DNA from 2 places in the Xanthomarina sp. genome. Region 1 is predicted to be linked to the other one. Evidence: riboswitches for the same ligand, from Rfam matches in the RefSeq annotation. Region 1 holds a riboswitch; the other holds the start of a gene.
What was found. A riboswitch is a leader RNA that binds a small molecule or an ion and turns the genes downstream of it on or off. The one in region 1 is predicted to bind S-adenosylmethionine.
Positions count from the first base shown of each region.

Region 2: linked by a shared signal. The riboswitch ahead of VKY41_RS01950 (hypothetical protein) and the one ahead of VKY41_RS10625 (hypothetical protein) in region 1 are both predicted to bind S-adenosylmethionine.

Region 1 covers NZ_DATGNR010000078.1:36,222-45,382, reverse strand. Annotated here, with positions in the region: gene VKY41_RS10675 (type I restriction endonuclease subunit R) at 1-564, shown strand, start outside; gene VKY41_RS10670 (hypothetical protein) at 573-1,865, shown strand; gene VKY41_RS10665 (helix-turn-helix domain-containing protein) at 1,982-2,263, shown strand; gene VKY41_RS10660 (hypothetical protein) at 2,263-2,634, shown strand; gene VKY41_RS10655 (hypothetical protein) at 2,728-4,095, shown strand; gene VKY41_RS10650 (hypothetical protein) at 4,386-4,703, shown strand; gene VKY41_RS10645 (hypothetical protein) at 4,729-4,965, shown strand; gene VKY41_RS10640 (hypothetical protein) at 5,000-5,392, shown strand; gene VKY41_RS10635 (hypothetical protein) at 5,382-6,710, shown strand; gene VKY41_RS10630 (hypothetical protein) at 6,860-7,573, shown strand; gene VKY41_RS10625 (hypothetical protein) at 7,633-7,995, opposite strand; SAM-I-IV-variant riboswitch at 8,038-8,134, opposite strand; gene VKY41_RS10620 (BspA family leucine-rich repeat surface protein) at 8,215-9,117, opposite strand.
Region 2 covers NZ_DATGNR010000012.1:45,745-54,905, forward strand. Annotated here, with positions in the region: gene VKY41_RS01930 (DsrE family protein) at 1-244, opposite strand, end outside; gene VKY41_RS01935 (MDR family MFS transporter) at 554-2,050, shown strand; gene VKY41_RS01940 (hypothetical protein) at 2,120-2,635, opposite strand; gene VKY41_RS01945 (metallophosphoesterase) at 2,720-3,655, opposite strand; SAM-I-IV-variant riboswitch at 3,857-3,955, shown strand; gene VKY41_RS01950 (hypothetical protein) at 4,164-4,373, shown strand; gene VKY41_RS01955 (hypothetical protein) at 4,364-4,804, shown strand; gene VKY41_RS01960 (DUF6557 family protein) at 4,825-5,232, shown strand; gene VKY41_RS01965 (hypothetical protein) at 5,288-6,160, shown strand; tRNA gene VKY41_RS01970 (tRNA-Lys) at 6,251-6,323, opposite strand; gene VKY41_RS01975 (shikimate kinase) at 6,458-6,976, shown strand; gene VKY41_RS01980 (phosphoribosyltransferase family protein) at 6,968-7,471, opposite strand; gene VKY41_RS01985 (RNA-binding S4 domain-containing protein) at 7,540-7,911, opposite strand; gene VKY41_RS01990 (FKBP-type peptidyl-prolyl cis-trans isomerase) at 7,993-9,078, shown strand; gene VKY41_RS01995 (porin family protein) at 9,155-9,161, opposite strand, start outside.

The DNA of each region.
Region 1 (9,161 bases):
ATTAAAGCCGAGTTCGAACAGCTAAAAGACAATAAGAATATTGCGGTTAAATCGCTTGAAGAGCGCGTTAAGAAAAAATTGGATAAACTTATAAAAGATAATCCATTAAGGGTAGATTTTTATGAGCGATACGAGCAAATTATTGAAGATTATAATTTAGGAAAGGAGTACAAATCCATTAAAGAAATATTTGACGCGCTTGTAGATTTGTTTGGCGATTTAAACGAAGAGGAAAAGCGTTCTACTAAGGAAAATTTATCCGAAGAAGAATTGGCCGTTTTTGATATGCTTAATAAAGGCAAAAAAATAACCGATAAGGAAAAAGCAGAAGTAAAAGAAGCAGCTAAAAACCTATTAAAAAAGCTTCAGGAAAACGAGTTTAAAGTAGTGGATTGGGCAGAGAAAAGTCAAACCAAAGCAGCCGTTAGACGCGTGATTAATGATTTTTTATACAGCAAATTACCCTATCCAACCTATGAAGATGGCGATATTGCAGTAAAAACAGAAGTATTGTATAATTTCTTTGAATCTCAATATCGAGATTATGGGAGGGAAGCGGTTTAATTTTTTAAATGAATAAACAACAACCTATATTCACTAATAACGAAAGAATTCTTGATTTTATTTCGTTTATTTTATTATGGGTAGGAGGCCTAAATGGTAAACCTACTTTGTTTTTCTATCAAAATCGCCCATCTATTTTTAAAAAAGATAAAAATGAGTCAAAGGAATCTGTTGTTATTGATTCCTATTTAGATTATTTAAAAGAGACAATAAAAGTTGAAAAGATATTCAATAATAAAGATAATCAACTGTTAGAATTGGATTCGTTAACAGATTTGTTACCAAGTGAAGAACAGAAAATATTAGCTTCTTATATTGATGAAAATTATATAATCGATGAAAAATATCACGATTTCAACCTTGTAAATTATTCAGTTGAAGATTTGAATAGAGATTTTAAAACGTACAGGTCTTTTTACGAAATCAATCAAGAGGTTTTAATCTCATATTTGCTGCAAGAGATTTATTTTGTTTCTCGAAAATCTTTTCAGGTTTTTGACAAAGAAGTTTCTAAAATAGATAGGATTTACGAATTAAAAAAGCTGTTGCATTATGACTTGTCAAAAGAGTATATAGAGTATAAGTCTAAAAAATATAAAGAGCATCTTTTTGAAGTAGTTGATAGGGGGATGTTTATGTTAAGGGGATTTTCAGATAATGAAGGGATATTTATTGACCATAGAAAAACATTAGTTGGTTATTTACTTCTACTTAAAGGGAAGTCTATAAATTATGATTTAAAAACTCCTAATGTTAAAGATTCCTATGTCTATTTAAATTATGAATACTTTAATTTTAAACTTAACGGTAAAGTAATTGAAAATGATAACATTCTAAATAATGAGTTAAACGAATTACATGAGGAACTTAACATCTTTAAAAATAAAAACACTAAACTTTTTATATTTTTAGAAGAAAAAGGGTTTTCTGAAAATGAAATAGATACAATTATAAATACATTTTTTTCAGGAAAATATACCGATTTGGGGTTAAGGTATATTGATACTTCAAGCCCAATTATCGTTTTTCATTTTTTATTCCTTTTCTACATATTTGATTTTTATGAATTAGATAACAACAACCTTAAATCGTCTAATGATTTTGATAAAGTTTTGGAATGTCAAACCTTAATTTCTAATCAAGGTAAATATTTTAGAAGGTATTATTTAAATATAGAAGCTAATTATGAGCATAGAGATTACCCTTTTAGGTCAGTTGAAGATACTATTAAAAAAATTATAGATGAGCTTAAAATTGAAGGGGGAAAATTAAAATCAATTCCTGAACAAAATATTTTTTAGCCTTGTGCCCTTGTTATTACTGAACTTGTAAAATTATTTACTCCCCCTTTTTTCCCTTCTTCCCCCTTTTGTCTGTTTGTAATGGAAATAGTTCCAATAACATTAAATAAAAACAGATGAAAGAATTTAATTTAATAGGTTTAAATATAGAAGACCTACAAGAACTTATCAGAGAAGCAGTCGCTTCAGAACTCAGTAAAGTAAAAGAGTTGTTTTCAGCATCTAAAGCTGAAGACAAAGATTTGCTGACCAGAGAAGAGGCAAAGGAATTTTTAAACATTTCCTATACGAGCCTGTGGAGCTATGGGAAAAAGAAATTGATTAAACCGAGATACCTCCAGGGCAGGGTGTATTACTCAAAGAGCGAGTTGTTGAACCTTTTAAACGATGCAGCATAATGAGTATAGAGATAAACACCTATAGCAAAGTATTAAAGAGTTTTAGCTACCTAGAGAAACAACTTGAACGGGCAAATTTAAACAAGGCAAAAGCGATTCTTTATTTTCAAATTCTTTTGAATATTGAGCAAGAAGGTATAATTGAAAGACCTTATTTTACTTATGCTTTAGAAGACTATAAAAGGTATCTACACTTTTTTAAAAAGTATAATTTTATTCAGGATGCTTTAAATGCAAATACTTTTAGGCTTGCCAAAGATTGGAAAGATAAACGAGAGCGTTATATCGTGCCAATACCTGAAAAAAATGACTTTCTAAAGCTAACGGCAGAATTTGAAGAACTTACTTCCTGTTGCCATATTTCAGCCTAGCGTAGCATTTCCTAATTAATTTTTTAATCACAGTACCGCAGAGCGATGTGTCATGCATCGCTAGGCTTGGTATTGTCTAAACTCAAGTAAAAAATGACATCATATAGCATCATAAAACCTAGCATTTTAAACCTAGAAGAGCGTATAAAAAAATACCCGCCTGACTTTAATTTTAATATAGATTATGGTTTATGGTTGGTTAGTGAAATCATAAAACAAACCGCCTACAGGTTAGAAAATGAAGAGACTGATATTTGGATTCCGATGTGTTCAAGTATAACAAATAGGCATCCGTATTATTATCGAGACCATTTAAGGTATCTATGCGAGAATTTCCCTGTTATTGGCAACGTGCTTTTCAGGAGCGACTATAAACAGGGCAGTTGTTATGCGTATCGGTTAGCACCCTATTTTTTTGGTGAAGAAGTAGAATTGGTAAACATAACCGATAAAAAAATGCTCAAATTTTTAAAACCTAAAATCGGGCTGAAGGCTAATAACCCATTTAAAAAACAGTATCATTTTTTGGGAAAGTATTTTAATGAGAAGTTAACCGTAAATGCAGAACAAGCGAGCCAAAAAAATAAAGAGCTGTTTAGAAAAAAAATGGATTATAGAATACATTTGATAAATGCCGTTCGCATAACTGAAATAGGCAATGGCGAATTTTCAATAAAATATACAGACCGTACGGATGGGAGGTTGCACCATCAATTAACAAGTCTTTCAAAAGAATTACGGCCTTTTTTAAGATATGATGGTAAAATACTTGCAGAATGTGATTTGTCGGCATCTATACCAACTATGTTAACTTATATATTAAGTAATATGAATACTCATACTATTCATCTTAATAATGTAATTAATAACAGTAAGATATACTATCGTCATTATATGTTTACAAAAACTCTTGAAACCCTTATGGATAAAGAGATTGCGCTTTTCAGAGAAAAAGTCGTTTCAGGACAGTTTTATGAGTCATTTATTGAGGGCATGCATACCATCCATCACTTTGATAAACGCCTCAAACCTGATGCGTATTATTTACAAAATGTACAGCGCATTTTTAATAGACCGTTCGATGGGGATATGGAAGATTTGAGGGCAGTAGTTAAACGGAATTTCTTATCTATGTTCAATGCACCCAATGCACAATTTCTAAATGAAGAAGCAGAATTTAATATGCATTATCCAAGTCTCTTAAGATGGATGAAGTTGTTTAAAAAAATTAACCATAAGTATTTCGCTTATTTGACGTTTCAAGTAGAGAGTTATTTTATGTTAAATATCGTGGCGAGACAATTCAATAAAAAATATAATGGTAAGAAGCCGTTATTCACCCTTCACGACTGTTTGATAACGACAAAAGATAATATTGAGTTACTGCATCAATTTATGCAAGAAACGCTCTCTAAAGAGCTAGGATTTAGTCCTGTGTTGAAGGTTAAGGTTTGGGAGTGAGTAACTGATTGTTTAAAAAGGATTCACTTCGAAAATTAAAAATTTCAGTTTAGTTGTATTTGATGTGATTTAAGTTTTTTTTTGGAGATAAAAGATTTATTAAATTAGTTGAAACAATTTGGATATAATTAATGTGTATATTCAATTGTTAGCTGCAATTAAAAATGAACAATGATTGAAAAAATTAAAACAAAGTAAAAAGTTTTGGCTAAGTGCTTAATCTAAAGTTCACTACTTTTAATTCCCGTACTAACCATAGCCGAGACGTTACCCACAAGTTGAAGAAACCGATGAACTACGATAATACAAACGAACTAAAAAGCTTTATTGCTGACAAAAATTTATCTGATAAAAATTCTAATGTTTTTTTCGATGCAAAAATAGAACTAACCACTTCTAAAAACTTTGCGAAAATAGAAAAGAAAGTAATGATAAGGTTTGACGGATTTAAAAGTTCTGGAAAGGTTACAATAATAGATAGTGGATTAAATCCATATGAATTCCCAGAAGATTTTGAAGCTAATTGGCAAATTTTTAAATATATTGACAATAAATATTTACAAATAAACGGAACTCATCCAAAAAAGAAATTGGAAATTATGTTATAGAAATAACACCAATCATTATATAATTATGAAATACAAAATTGAACAAAGAGTTTTCAATAATTTAACAGGAAAAAAATGCCTAATTATTGCCACTAAAGATATTCCATACAAACCAAAAGTAAATCCAATGAATCAAAAGGAATTATTTCCAGAAGAAGGTTATGATTATTTGCTTTTTATTGAAAAATCAGATAATGGGGAAACTATTGATTATTTAGGAACAATAAGTGCTAACGAAAATCATTTAAGCCCTATAGAATAACATAATGATTATAACGTGGAAAAAAATATAATAGATGACTTTAAAATTTCAGGAAAATATAGATAAAATAGAAGGATGTCCTGCAAAGAGTGAAAATGGAGATAAAACTCTTTATAGATTTATACTATCTGTTCCATTAGATTCAGACTCATTTAAGCCTCATTCTTTAATTCATAAACCAAAATTTGATAACATATGTATTGCTTGGGGTTTATCAACATATGACAGTTTAAAAAGTGCTCAAGAAGCACTTCAAAATCTGCCAAAGAAAACAAGAGAAAAGTTTACTGCGATAGCAGTAAGTGAAATCACTGATGATGATGGTATTAAATATCCAACAAAAAACAAAAGACATTATACATTCTTCCCTAAAAAAGAAGTTAATTTATTAACTAAATTTGCACTTGTCAACCAAGATGAAGAATAACAAAAAAATATTCGACCTTAATCAATTTGAAAAAATTGAAGATATCATTTTTATAGATGAGCCTATTCTAACTCACTATAAAAGAAATGACAAGCATTTTCTTTTGTATTTAGTGGATACATTAGAAAATTCTGATAATTATTTAATGCTTGAAGTAGAAGAAAGTTCTATATATAATTATCTAACTAAAAATTTATCACTTCGTAAATTAATATTACAAAATAAGAATATTGGATATTTCCTAGAACAAGATTTTGAAGGAAACATTTTAAATTTAGATATTATTCAGACTGACCTTATTGATAATAATTATCTTCCTTTAGAAGATTCATTTCTTGAATATCGACCTTCAGAGAATTCATATTACTTAGATTTCATAAGAAATTATGAATCGACATCATATTTAACAAGTTTAAGGCAAGAAGCTTTTTATGTAAAATTTGCGCCAATTAATGCTAAGTATTCAGATACAATTGGATTAAACGAATTAGCAACTGACCTACTTTCAAACTTATCAAAATCTTTTAAGAATTTTTTGAAGGCAGATTTTTTTGTTGCTTTTAAAGAACTAAAAACAGATAATAGTAAACTACATAAAATATTCAATCGAATCCTTCCTGATTTGGACTTTCGAATGGTTGATTTAAAATATGGGAGTTTTGAAGTTGGTTTGGCTGTTGATAAAGTAATGAAAGGTGCAATAGAGGATAGAGAAATAAAAGATTGGGCTTTAGGTGTTGGTTATAAGTATAAAGATATAGTTTTAGATGCGGATTATGATGAAGAAACTGTTAATCTTATATTAAACGAATATGACGAAGAAGATAGAAAGAAAATTTTTAACCCTATTTTCAAAATAACTCAAAATCCAAATTACAGTCTTCAAATTAAAGACTCCAAAAAAGCAAAGTATTCTACCATTCGAGTTAAAAATAAATCAGTAATTGAAAAGATTATTCCACCAACTAATTTAGTTGTAAAATTAGAAGACAGAAAAGATTATGAAATTGTTCAATTCACAACATTAGTTGATAAAAACAGTATTAGTCAAACAGTTAAAATAGAAAACACTTTATTCAATTCTACTGACAATACAGATGTTTTACTAACTAATAAAGAATTTGAAAAATATGGATACGATGTCAAATTTGAAATTTCGATTCCTCTAAATATTCGAGCGGTAAAAGACACAATATATTTAACAGCGAAATACGATGATTTAGAATTTGAAGTTGTTTATCATTCCGATAAAATTGCAGAAGGAATGGAAAAAATCACATCGAACATATTTGAATATATACTAAATAAATCGGAATAAAACCTGTGGTTAACGGCATGTATAATAATAGCTAGTACTCGCCTACTTACGAAAATCCTCTTAGATTTTCTATTCGGTTTCTGTTTGCTAAATTAGTTGATAAACAAGATATGTACTATATGGTAACTTGTTACTTACAAAACTGAAAAATGATAATACAACACGCATTAGTAAATTGGGATTTGGAAAACCTAAATCCAATTTTTAAAAAATCAAAGACATTAGTTTTAGGTTCATTTAATCCAAATAAACCAGACCCAAATCAAATTACAGATTTTTATTATGGTAGAACCACAAATCATTTTTGGAAAAGTATAGCCAGAAACATGAATTTACCTGAAAATCATTTCACGAACAATCTTCAAGACAAAATAGTCTGTATGAATAAATATAGATTTTTCTGTTGCGACATCATTAACTCCATTGAGTTAGAATGTGCCAATGAAGAAGTTCTAAATCAATATGTAAATGAACGCATTTACACTAAATATGAAGATAAAGAACTCTTTCGAGTAAGAAGACCGTTTAATTTTAATAATCAATTATTTTATAAAACCTTAGAGTTTAATCATCAGATAATAGAGCTTTTAGAGCAAAATAATATCACCAAAGTAATCCATACATTAGGTAATCGTCGAATTGAGAATAATTTAATTGCAAGACCATTAAATATTAATTTAGGTTTTAATCCATTTGTTACACAAATTATTAATACTTGTAATAACAATGAAATTGAATTTGTTTCCACTTCTTACAGTCCATCTCAAACTGCTGTTAACCGTGGAGGTCAAGATTATAGAGATAATTTAGATAATTGGATTAATCAACATATATTGTGTTTAAAAAAAAGCTTGCGGAACTAATTAAATTCAAATTGAGGAATGCAGAATGAGTCAAGGTTGATGTTAGATTTATTAGAGCATTATAGATTATTATCAAACCACCACTTAAGAGATACCAGATGAGCTTTTAAAATAACTAAATTGTGGTTTTCATTATGGGCAAAAAAATTTCTTGTGGCTTCCTCGCCTTTGCTATCTTTTGTTTGCTGTAGTGAGTTTCCAATATTGTTTATTATCCTTTTATCTAATTCATTTTCAATTTTCTTGACTGACATATCCGTTATATCAATGCCTAAATCAATAAAAGCTTGTTTTATGATGCTAAAATCATCATCAACTTTTATTCTTTGAACAGGTTTGTTAATCTCTAATTTATGATTATTTCTTACAGTCTTTTTGCTTTTAAAAGAATTAAAAAAACTGAATAATTTTTGAATGGCCATAACTTTTTTGTTTTATTAAAAACATCATCAATTAAATAGGAGAGTTGCACTTTATTTTGACAGTCAGTCCACATCATTTAACCACCGTGGACTCTCGTCTCGGTTGGTATCTTATAAATTAAGATTCTTGAAGTATAAATTATATTATAACTTAAATGTAATAGAATTTTTGAGAAATTACGAATTAGGATGCAAGCCTTTAAGATAGTACCTCATAAATTAAGGGCATGTTCCCCAAATAGGTTTATTTATTGTCATTAAAGGTGAGTCTATAGAGAAATGTTGTGGTTCTTGTGTGAAATTAGAAACACACCATGAAGATATATTTTGATTAAATGATTGAGCAGCGTTAAACATCTGAATCATTTCAGTAACATTGCTTGTGTCCCAACTTCCTATGTCTTGATTAAAAGACTGTGCATTTGCAAACATCCAACCCATATTGATTACATTACTTGTGTTCCAATTCCCAATGACTTGATTAAATGAATGTGAGCTTGTAAACATAAGACTCATTGTTCTTACGTTACTTGTGTTCCAATCCCCAATATCTTGATTGAATGAATATGAGTTTGCAAACATGGCATACATTGTACTTACATTGCTTGTGTCCCAATTTCCAATATCTTGATTAAATGAGTGTGCGTTTGTAAACATACTAGCCATTGAGCTTACATTACCTGTATTCCAATTTCCTATATCTTGATTAAAAGATTCTTGGTCATAAAACATACCATGCATGGTAGTTACGTTGCTTGTGTCCCAGCTTGTTATGTCATAATTTATTGGGTAAACAATACCGCTGCTATTATCTCTAAATAGTGTGTGCATGTTGGTAACAAAAGTTGTAGCGACTTTAGAGAAATCTTCATCATTGATAATCATCTGTCTTAATACCTGATAATCTACAACCGTGTATAATTCCCCGTTAATTTCACCTATATCTCCAATTTCTGCCCATTCTTTAGCCTTAATAGTACTGCCATTGGTGTCTAAATAGACAGGGTTGTCTGTATTGTCATTACTACTATTATCGTCACTACTGCAATTAGTAAATGTTATTATGGATAAGAATAAGATGGTGAATGTGTTTAAAAAAAAATATTTGTTTATTGTTTTCATAATAAGTTGGTTAGTGTAATAAATATAAGATTAATAAGGAGTAT
Region 2 (9,161 bases), on a different contig from region 1:
CATCTTTAACTACGGGTCCAATTAACACCACTTCAAAATTTAATTCTGGATTAGAAGCTTTTAGTCCTACCCCCGTTCTAACTGCTGCTTGAAAGTAACGAGAATTGGAAACGAGGATGGCGTAATTCCCATCCTTCTTTACAGAATTCTCAATATCCGATACACTTAATGATTGTGCCATCATTGGACTGTAAAAAAGAGATCCCACAACAACAAAAAGGATCATTAAAAACTGTTTTTTCATAGGTTTATTATAAAATTAGATTAATACTAGGCTGAACTAACATTGTTATTCCAAAGATAGGCTATCCTTGGGATTCTAAATGTAACCTATGTTACCGAATGACCTTTATTAGTGAAACTTTAATAAGGTTTATTTCGCAAGTAGCACGACAAAATTAATCATAGTACTTGATTGGAGTTCCCTTCCTAAGTTGTCTTCAAGTACCTAGGTGCGACTTCATTTATATAGAAAACAATCTCCGTATTAAAACGTCCGATTATTCTATTAAGTTTTAACTTCGCGCAGAAGAAAATTATAAGAATTATCTCTATGAATAATCAGGGACAAAGCAAAAAAGGAAGAGCTTGGATTCTAGCTGCTTTAATGCTTACTATGGCATTAGCTGCCATGGATGGAACTATAGTAGCCACCGCTATTCCTCAAATTGTTGGTGACTTAGGTGGGTTTTCATTATTCAGTTGGTTATTCTCCATTTATCTACTAATCCAAACAATTACGATACCTATATATGGTAAACTAGCTGATGTATATGGACGTAAACCCATTCTTATTTATGGCGTCATTGTATTTCTATTGGGATCTGCTGCTTGCGGTGGAGCTTGGGACATGGTAAGTTTAATTGTATTTAGAGGACTTCAGGCTGTAGGAGCCGGTGCTATTATGGCTACCGTTAATACCATTGCAGCTGACATATATACCTTAGAAGAGCGCGCTAAAATTCAGGGATGGCTATCTAGTGTTTGGGGCGTTTCCGCTATTTTAGGCCCAACTTTAGGCGGTGCTCTTGCCGACTACGCTTCTTGGCGTTGGATATTTCTAATTAACATTCCAATAGGCATAGGATCTATTATATTGATTAACATTTTTCTTACAGAAAACAAACCTACAAAACATATTAAAATTGATTGGCTTGGTGCTTTAGCCTTATTGGTTACAGGAGCTTTTATTATGTTTGGTTTGATGCAAGGCGGACAATCATGGGAATGGATATCCTATGAAACACTGGTTTTTATAGGAATAGCTCTTGTTTTGGTTATAACCACTATGAAAATTGAATCCCGTGCTGAAAGTCCGATACTACCAAGATGGGTGTGGCGAAAACGCGTGCTTGTAGGTGCTAATCTAGCTACTATTGGGATGGGATGTATGACTATGGGGCCCAATATGTTTATACCGGTTTTTTCACAATCGGTTATAAATGTTGGTGCTATTGCTGCTGGTTTTATACTGGCTAGTATGAGTATTACATGGCCTATATCCTCATCCCTTTCCGGAAAATTATATTTACGAATAGGATTTAGAAATACAGCTCTTTGCGGAATCTTCATAGTACTTATAGCTGTTTCAAGTTTCTTATTTATGCCATTCCCTGGTTCAGTAAGAGCATTGGTTGCAATACAATTACTTATGGGAGCTGGTTTTGGACTTATTTCCACCCCTTTAATGGTTGGTGTACAATCGACAGTGGAATGGGGACAACGAGGAGTTGTTACGGGTGCTAGTATGTTTTCAAGATATTTTGGGCAAAGTTTAGGAGCCGCCATTTTTGCAGCTATTTTCAATTCGGTGTTATTTGATAAATTAACTGAAGCGCCAGAAAATTTGCAAAATTCTCTACCCAAGGTGAATGAGGTGGTAGAAGTATTACAATCTGCCCACTCTAACGATACGGTTCAAAACTATTTGCAACAGTCATTTTTTGATTCAACCCATACTGTTTATATTGGTATACTTAGCGTAGGATTCCTAACACTCTTCGTGTTGCTGTTAACTCCAAAACACTTTGCAAGAATTGAAACGTTTTAGTCTAACTACGAAAATCTTATGCACAGTAACACCTTACTTAAGGGTACTGCAAGGAGTTATTCTATAATACTACTTTAGGGTAATACCATACTGTAACAAGAGCTCATTATTTATATCATTCTCTTTCAAAATATTTTCCAATAATTCTTCGGAAAGGTTATAAACCATAGCATTGATAAGTGTTTCAGTTGCCGACGGCATAGGTTTGTAATTAAATCTATCCGAATTCAAGTATCCTTTTTCCCAATTTCCATTATACCAATTGGCGTTTTCACACTCACAGAAATCATACTTAAAACTGCAATTACACGTTGGAAGCTCGACTCTATCCGGAAACAACAAGCCTAAAGTCAATCTATTATTAACCGCTCTATTTTGCTGTAATATTTCCCAATCCCAATAATATTCAAACTCTTTTATTACATGATAATTCCAGTCCATAACCTGATTAGCTGAAATTTGCTTCCAGTCTAAAATGGTTTTGAACTTATTTAATTGATTACTACTAAAATTAAAACTTATATAAATTTTATCCTTTAGTAATAACAACAGGTAATCTTTAGGAATATTCACTAGATACTTCAAAGTTATTTTACTTATTGCTTTTAATAATTTAAAATGAACGAAATTTCTACTATTTCATCGTAACAAGATAATCCTTTAGGCGTTTTAAGCTTTCTTTACATAGGTGAAGTTTTCCTTATCTAAAGTTAATTCGTCATTTAAAGTATAAGCAACTAAATGCCCTTCTTTAGCCACACTATAATCTAAACAACAAATATTATCCCTAAATACAGTTGGCTCTTCGCCATCTTTGAATTCCAACCAATAGTGACCAAAAAAGACCATCTTATCATCCTTTTTGTAATAGTTATTATCTTTTATGGATGTTGAATCAATTTTTATGTTTGGAAGATTTTTAATTTCCTGAACACTCATTTCCTTGTAGGTCTTATTCTTTAAGTCTTCCCACCATTTAAATCGCATTTCATTACGACGATGCTTGTACTTATCTAAGAAACCCTCTCCTGGAATTGTAATTTCTTTTCCTTTTAAGGTATTTTCAATCGCTCTGTACAATGCTCCTTTTTCGGTTTCCGATTCACGAATTAAAGCATCTGTAAGTTTGTTGTTTTCGAGATTATTTTTGAGATAATCAATACTATCATAATCCCAACAAGCATGAACGGCTCTAAAAGTTTCTGTTTCATAAAACAAAGGCAAGGTTTTAAACCACTCTAAATACATTTTAAATTCCTCTGGCCTGTCTTTAAAATGTTCTATTGTTTTGATATGTTGTTGGGTGTTTTTTTCTGAATGTTCTCTTAAATACTCTCCGTTGGCATCTTTCAAATGAAAACATAGCGCGTTATATTCATGGTTACCCATTAGGGCTATGGCAGTTCCATTATCTACCATATGCTTTACAATTTCTAAAGTTTCTCTATTTTTTGGCCCCCTATCAATATAATCGCCCACAAATAATACTTTCCTATCAGGATTTGGGTGGGAATAAAACTTGTGTTCCTTAGTATATCCTAACTTTTTAAGTAACATTTCTAGCTCATCTGCATGGCCATGAATATCTCCAATTAAATCAATCATTTTTTATTATTAGGTTGTTAGTTTTCGTTTATAAAGGTTGAATATAAACATCCAGTAGAAAAATTACAAAGGAACTTACTCTTTGATTTCAATATTTATAAGTTCAAAACAAATCGGCATAAAGCATCCCTAAAAAACATATTTAAAACGAATTTTCTTACAAAAAAAGTAGGATTTTTAAAATTTATTTCTTATATTGAGAACTCTCATTAAGAATCACATGAGGTGATAGCAACCTGCCCTAGCAGGCGAAGGTGCTAAAAACAATGAGCCTAACTTTTAGGAAAAGTATGTCAACAACCCAATTTCTTACTGATTTTATTACAACGTGTTTATTATAAACTAATAAACATAATGAGCCGTGTGTTCAGAAACCTAAAGTTCTAACAAGAACAGCTAGCTTTCTGTTGTGCAACGCTCTCAAATGAAGCCTGTGCTTGTATAGGTCCCTTGTGGTCTAGCTATATCGCATGCGCATAAACCATGAATTAATTTAAACCTACAAACTATGACAAATTTAACTTTCAATGAATTATTAAAAGAGCACAGGGACCTTCTTGATGATTCTACTTACGTTAATGAATTTGAATTCTATACAAGAGGAAAAACAGATGCCGAAAAACTTCAAAACCTCTTATTTATCGAAGAAACATATTGGATTTATGATTCAAGTTGGGACAATATAACTCTAAAAAGCGCAATTAGTATATGCCTGTAAGACTTAAAAATATTGAAAATATCATTCTAAAGAAGAAAAGCGAATCAACACTTGCATCGATACTAATCGAATATGCCACCTTAAGTCAAAAATTTGCAACCGCAGATAGTCAATCTTGGTATTTTAAGCAAGCTCAAGAATCGACAAATAGAAAACTAGAATCCTTACTAGAACGCTATAAAGAAATCCGAAGTTTATTTAATGAAAACAGTATAGACTACTTCATTCATAAAATCAATAAAAACAATTCCCATATAGCTCATCTCAAAGAAAATGGCATGAACTCTATAAGCTATTTAACCTGTACCTCATTGTCTGATGAAAATGCATTTATCACAGAGCTCATTCGCCTTAAAAGCAAAACAAAAACACTTATGCCTATAGACTATTATTTACAAAAGCCTGAGGAATTATTGATACTTATAAATTAATCATTAAAACCCAAGAAACTATGACCTTAAAAGAACTCCTACAAAACCATACATGGAAAAATGTATCTGCTAAGTTTTTAGAAATCTATCCTGAAGCCGAAGAAAATATAAAAGGCTATGAAATGGTTTTTGAAAGATTAAAAAAGATGCAACCTGAAGAAAATGATTTCGCCATTATAATTACAAAAGAAACGGATGAAGATGATGACTACTTTGAAGTTTCCGGTCTGCATAAACATCCAAAAACCAAAGAAGAAACGTATCCGCAAGAAATAGAATTTACTCCCTGGAGACAATGGTTAGGAATGGATATTTACCAAGCCAGTTTAGATAATTTTTCAGAACAGGAAATTGTGGTTCACTGTCTTTACGAAATGACTTTTGTAAGTTTTTCAGAAGAGGAAATACAAAAAGTACTCAAACGATAAGTAAGTGAGCGTATTAACTAACAAAATTAATTATTAACCAACAAAAATTAAAATTATGAAAAAAACGGACAAAACTAACAACCGTATCACCTTAGGAGGTGTAGATTACCCAAAAAACAATACCGCCGTTATTATGATGGGTGCTTTGGGAACCAAGAAAAAAGAAGTCGTAGAGGAACTACTTAATATAGAAGGAGAAGTATTTGGCTACGAGCGTGGCTTTCAAGACGTTTTAAAATCTGAAAAAGCGATAAACTATGCTAAAAGCATGAATAAACTAGACATTACAGCACTTGATATGTCAGATCCTATAGATATAACTAAGGCATTTAACGCGCTAAGTGACCATCCAGATTTTAATAGAGGAATGCCGCGTGAATTATCCTCTAAAATTGCATTAAGCGATAAAACCAATAAACCCAACCTCATCTTTTTAGATAAAGTTGGTGATGCCATAAACTATATTAATCTGTCCTTTAGTTTAACTAATAAAAGCTATGATTTAAAAGACATACACATCGTTTGGATGATCGAAGATTACCATAAGGTTGTTAAGAGGAATAAAACTGCTGATGGAATAAGATATCCCGACCTCATGTTAGAATCGACGCATAAAGGCATTGCAGATACTATGGAAAGCATTCTTACAGATCCATCTTATAACAAATATATGGATGGGGATATTTGGATTATTTTAGACAATAACGAAAAGATTCGCATTAAAGAAGCTGGTAAAGCCATAGACAGGACATTATTAACTCCTGAACTAATGGAAATAATTGAGCGTTACAAATTGAGCGTAAACCCCCAAAAAAATAAAACATCTAAAAAAGAAAAGAATAGAGAAATAAGAGAGAGGCTTTATCGTGAACAAAAGCAAGGTGATGTGGATGAATTATGGGATGAGATTGCTAAAAAATACTATTAATAGGATATCACAAACTATTTAATCATTTAGAAAGAACCTAGTAATAATAAAAAACCTCGATATCATGATGATATCGAGGCTAGTTTTTTGTGACCGGGCTGGGGCTCGAACCCAGGACCCTCTCCTTAAAAGGGAGATGCTCTACCAACTGAGCTACCAGGTCTTTCAATTTGTCTCGCTGTAACGAGGGTGCAAATATAGAAGCTTTTATTAATATTCCAAACCTTTTTTTAAAATTTTTTTCTTTTTTTCTTTTGTTACTTTGCAATGCTTAATAAATACTATAATCTTAGATTTATGAAAATTATTTTAATAGGATATATGGCTTCTGGAAAGTCGTTAATAGGTAAGGAATTAGCTGAGTTTTTAAAATTCGATTTTATAGATCTAGATCAGTTTATAGAAGAAAAGGAAGGGAAAACTATACAGGAAATATTCTCAGATAAAGGCGAGATTTTTTTTAGAAAAATTGAACACACTTATTTAATAGAAGTTTTATCTTTAAAAAGTAATGTTGTTTTGTCTTTGGGAGGAGGTACTCCATGTTTCACCAATAATTTGCAACTAATTTTAGATAACCAAAATCTGAAAACTTTTTTTCTAAATGTTCCAATTAATGAACTTTCAAAAAGATTAATGGCCGATAAAGAGAACCGACCTTTAATACAGTATGTATCTTCTGAAAATGATATGTTGGAGTTCGTAGGAAAGCATTTATTTGAGCGCTTGCAATTTTATAATCAAGCTAATTATAAAATTGATGCCAATAAGCCCAAGGAGGATGTAGTACGAGATATTATTTCAAAACTATTTTAGATAGGCTTTATACGACTCTCCATTTAAAACAACATCTACGTGCTCGCTTAATGAAGTAGATAGTGAGATGCCTTTAAAATCCGCTTTAACAGGGTATTTTTTATGATTCCTATTTACCAACACAGCTGTTTTAAATTGTTTTAAAGGAACTTCAAGGAAATGTTTAACACCATAAATTAAAGTAGTACCTGAATTTAGCACATCGTCAATTAATACTACCGATTTGTTTTGGTAATCTTCAGCTTTAATAGACGTTATAATTTCTTGTCTTGGATTCTTTTTATTAATAGTAACTTTACATAAAACCGGTTTTATAGGTGAAATTTCACTTAAAACGGCCTTTAGTTTCTCAGCAAGAATATAACCGTTACTTTCAATGCCGGCTAAAACAATTTCAGTTTCGTTAACATTGCTTTCGTATATCTGGTAAGCAATTCGTTTTATTTTATGATTAATTTCGTCGTGGTCTAAAATCACATTTTTAGTTAAAGCCATGTTTAGTAAAATTTTGTTTTGTTACTCGTTCAAAGATAAAACACTAATTTAAATCGTAAGGTGATTTTTTACTCATTTTCGTCCTGGTAGTCGTCAATGTCTCTTCGATCCTTTTTAGTTGGCCTTCCGGTTCCTTTTTTTCTATAATAATCTTTAGCAAATTTTAAAAGATCTTGAGCTTCAAAAGCCTCTTTTGGAGTGGTATCAACCCTATAAATATCAACCAATTTGGCGCCAACTCTGTTTGAAGGAATGTCGTTTACTGTTAAGGTATAATTTATTTGGTCTTTTCTAACTTGTATCTTATCCGTCGGGAAAACTTCTCGACTTGGCTTAGCAACATCTCCATTTACTCTTATGTGTCCCTTTCTGCATGCTGTGGTGGCAATACTTCTTGTTTTGTAGTACCTTACACACCATAAATACTTATCAATTCGCATAATATTTATCTAAATCAACGTTAATCTTCTTGTGCAAAATTATTAATAAATTGTATCTTGCACCTCAAAAAAGTAGCAATAATGAAATTTAGAAATTTAATAACAGCAATATTGTGTTTTTCAGTAGTTGTCGTGTCGTGTAAAAAGGATGACGATAGTGATGAACCTGATGTAGTTCCAGTAAGGGATCGTCAAGAAGTTTATAATGAAAATATTCTTGAAATTGAAGAGTATTTGTCTACACACTTTTATAATTACGAAGAGTTTCAGGATAACCCAACATATAGTGATTTAAGTGTTTCTCCTTATAATGTAACCCCTAACGATAGTTTTGAAATAGTTTTCGATACTATAGCAGGAGTAAATAGCGATAAAACACCTTTAATTGATCAAGTTGAAAGTAAAATAGTAAAGGACTCCGAAGGTGTTTCTTATAAAGTATATTTTCTAAAGGTTAGAGAAGGATTAGGTGGAGATATTCATCCGGTTGACCAAGTTTTTGCTAATTATAAAGGGTATTTAACAGACGGTTCTCTTTTTGATAGTACTGTTTCTGGAGTGCCTTTTCATTTAACTACAGTAGGGAATCTTTTCGGTGTGGTAGATGGGTTTAAAGAGGGAATGATAGAGTTTAAAGCAAGAGAAGGATTTACTGCAAATAATGACGGAACTGTTACTCATCATAATCACGGTATTGGAGCTGTGTTTGTTCCTTCAGGATTGGGTTATTTTTCTTTGCCTCAAAGTTCGATACCAGCATATTCGAATTTAATTTTTGCTTTCCAAGCGGAAAAGAGAGTCTTATTCGATCATGATAATGATGGCGTGTTTTCTTATTTAGAAGATATAAATAATGATGGAGATAACTTTAATGATGATACAGATGGTGATGGTAGACCAGATTTTTTAGATATAGATGACGATGGAGATGGCGTTTTAACTAAAGATGAAATTGTGCAAAATACGTATACTGAAAATTCAGATATGCAGCCGTTTACAACCTATGAATCGGCTGAAGCATATTTTAATGAAAATGCGGCTCCTGGAGAGTTGTTATATAGTATAATAGATAATAATGATGGAACTTTTACTTTAAAAACTGTCATATACACAGATTCTAATGGTAATGGAACGCCTGATTATTTAGATAGCACATATCCTGGATAGGAATAAGGTATTAAAACACAAAAAAAGCCACTTAAATTGTTTTAAGTGGCTTTTTTTTATGCTTGTATAAATTAGATTATAAT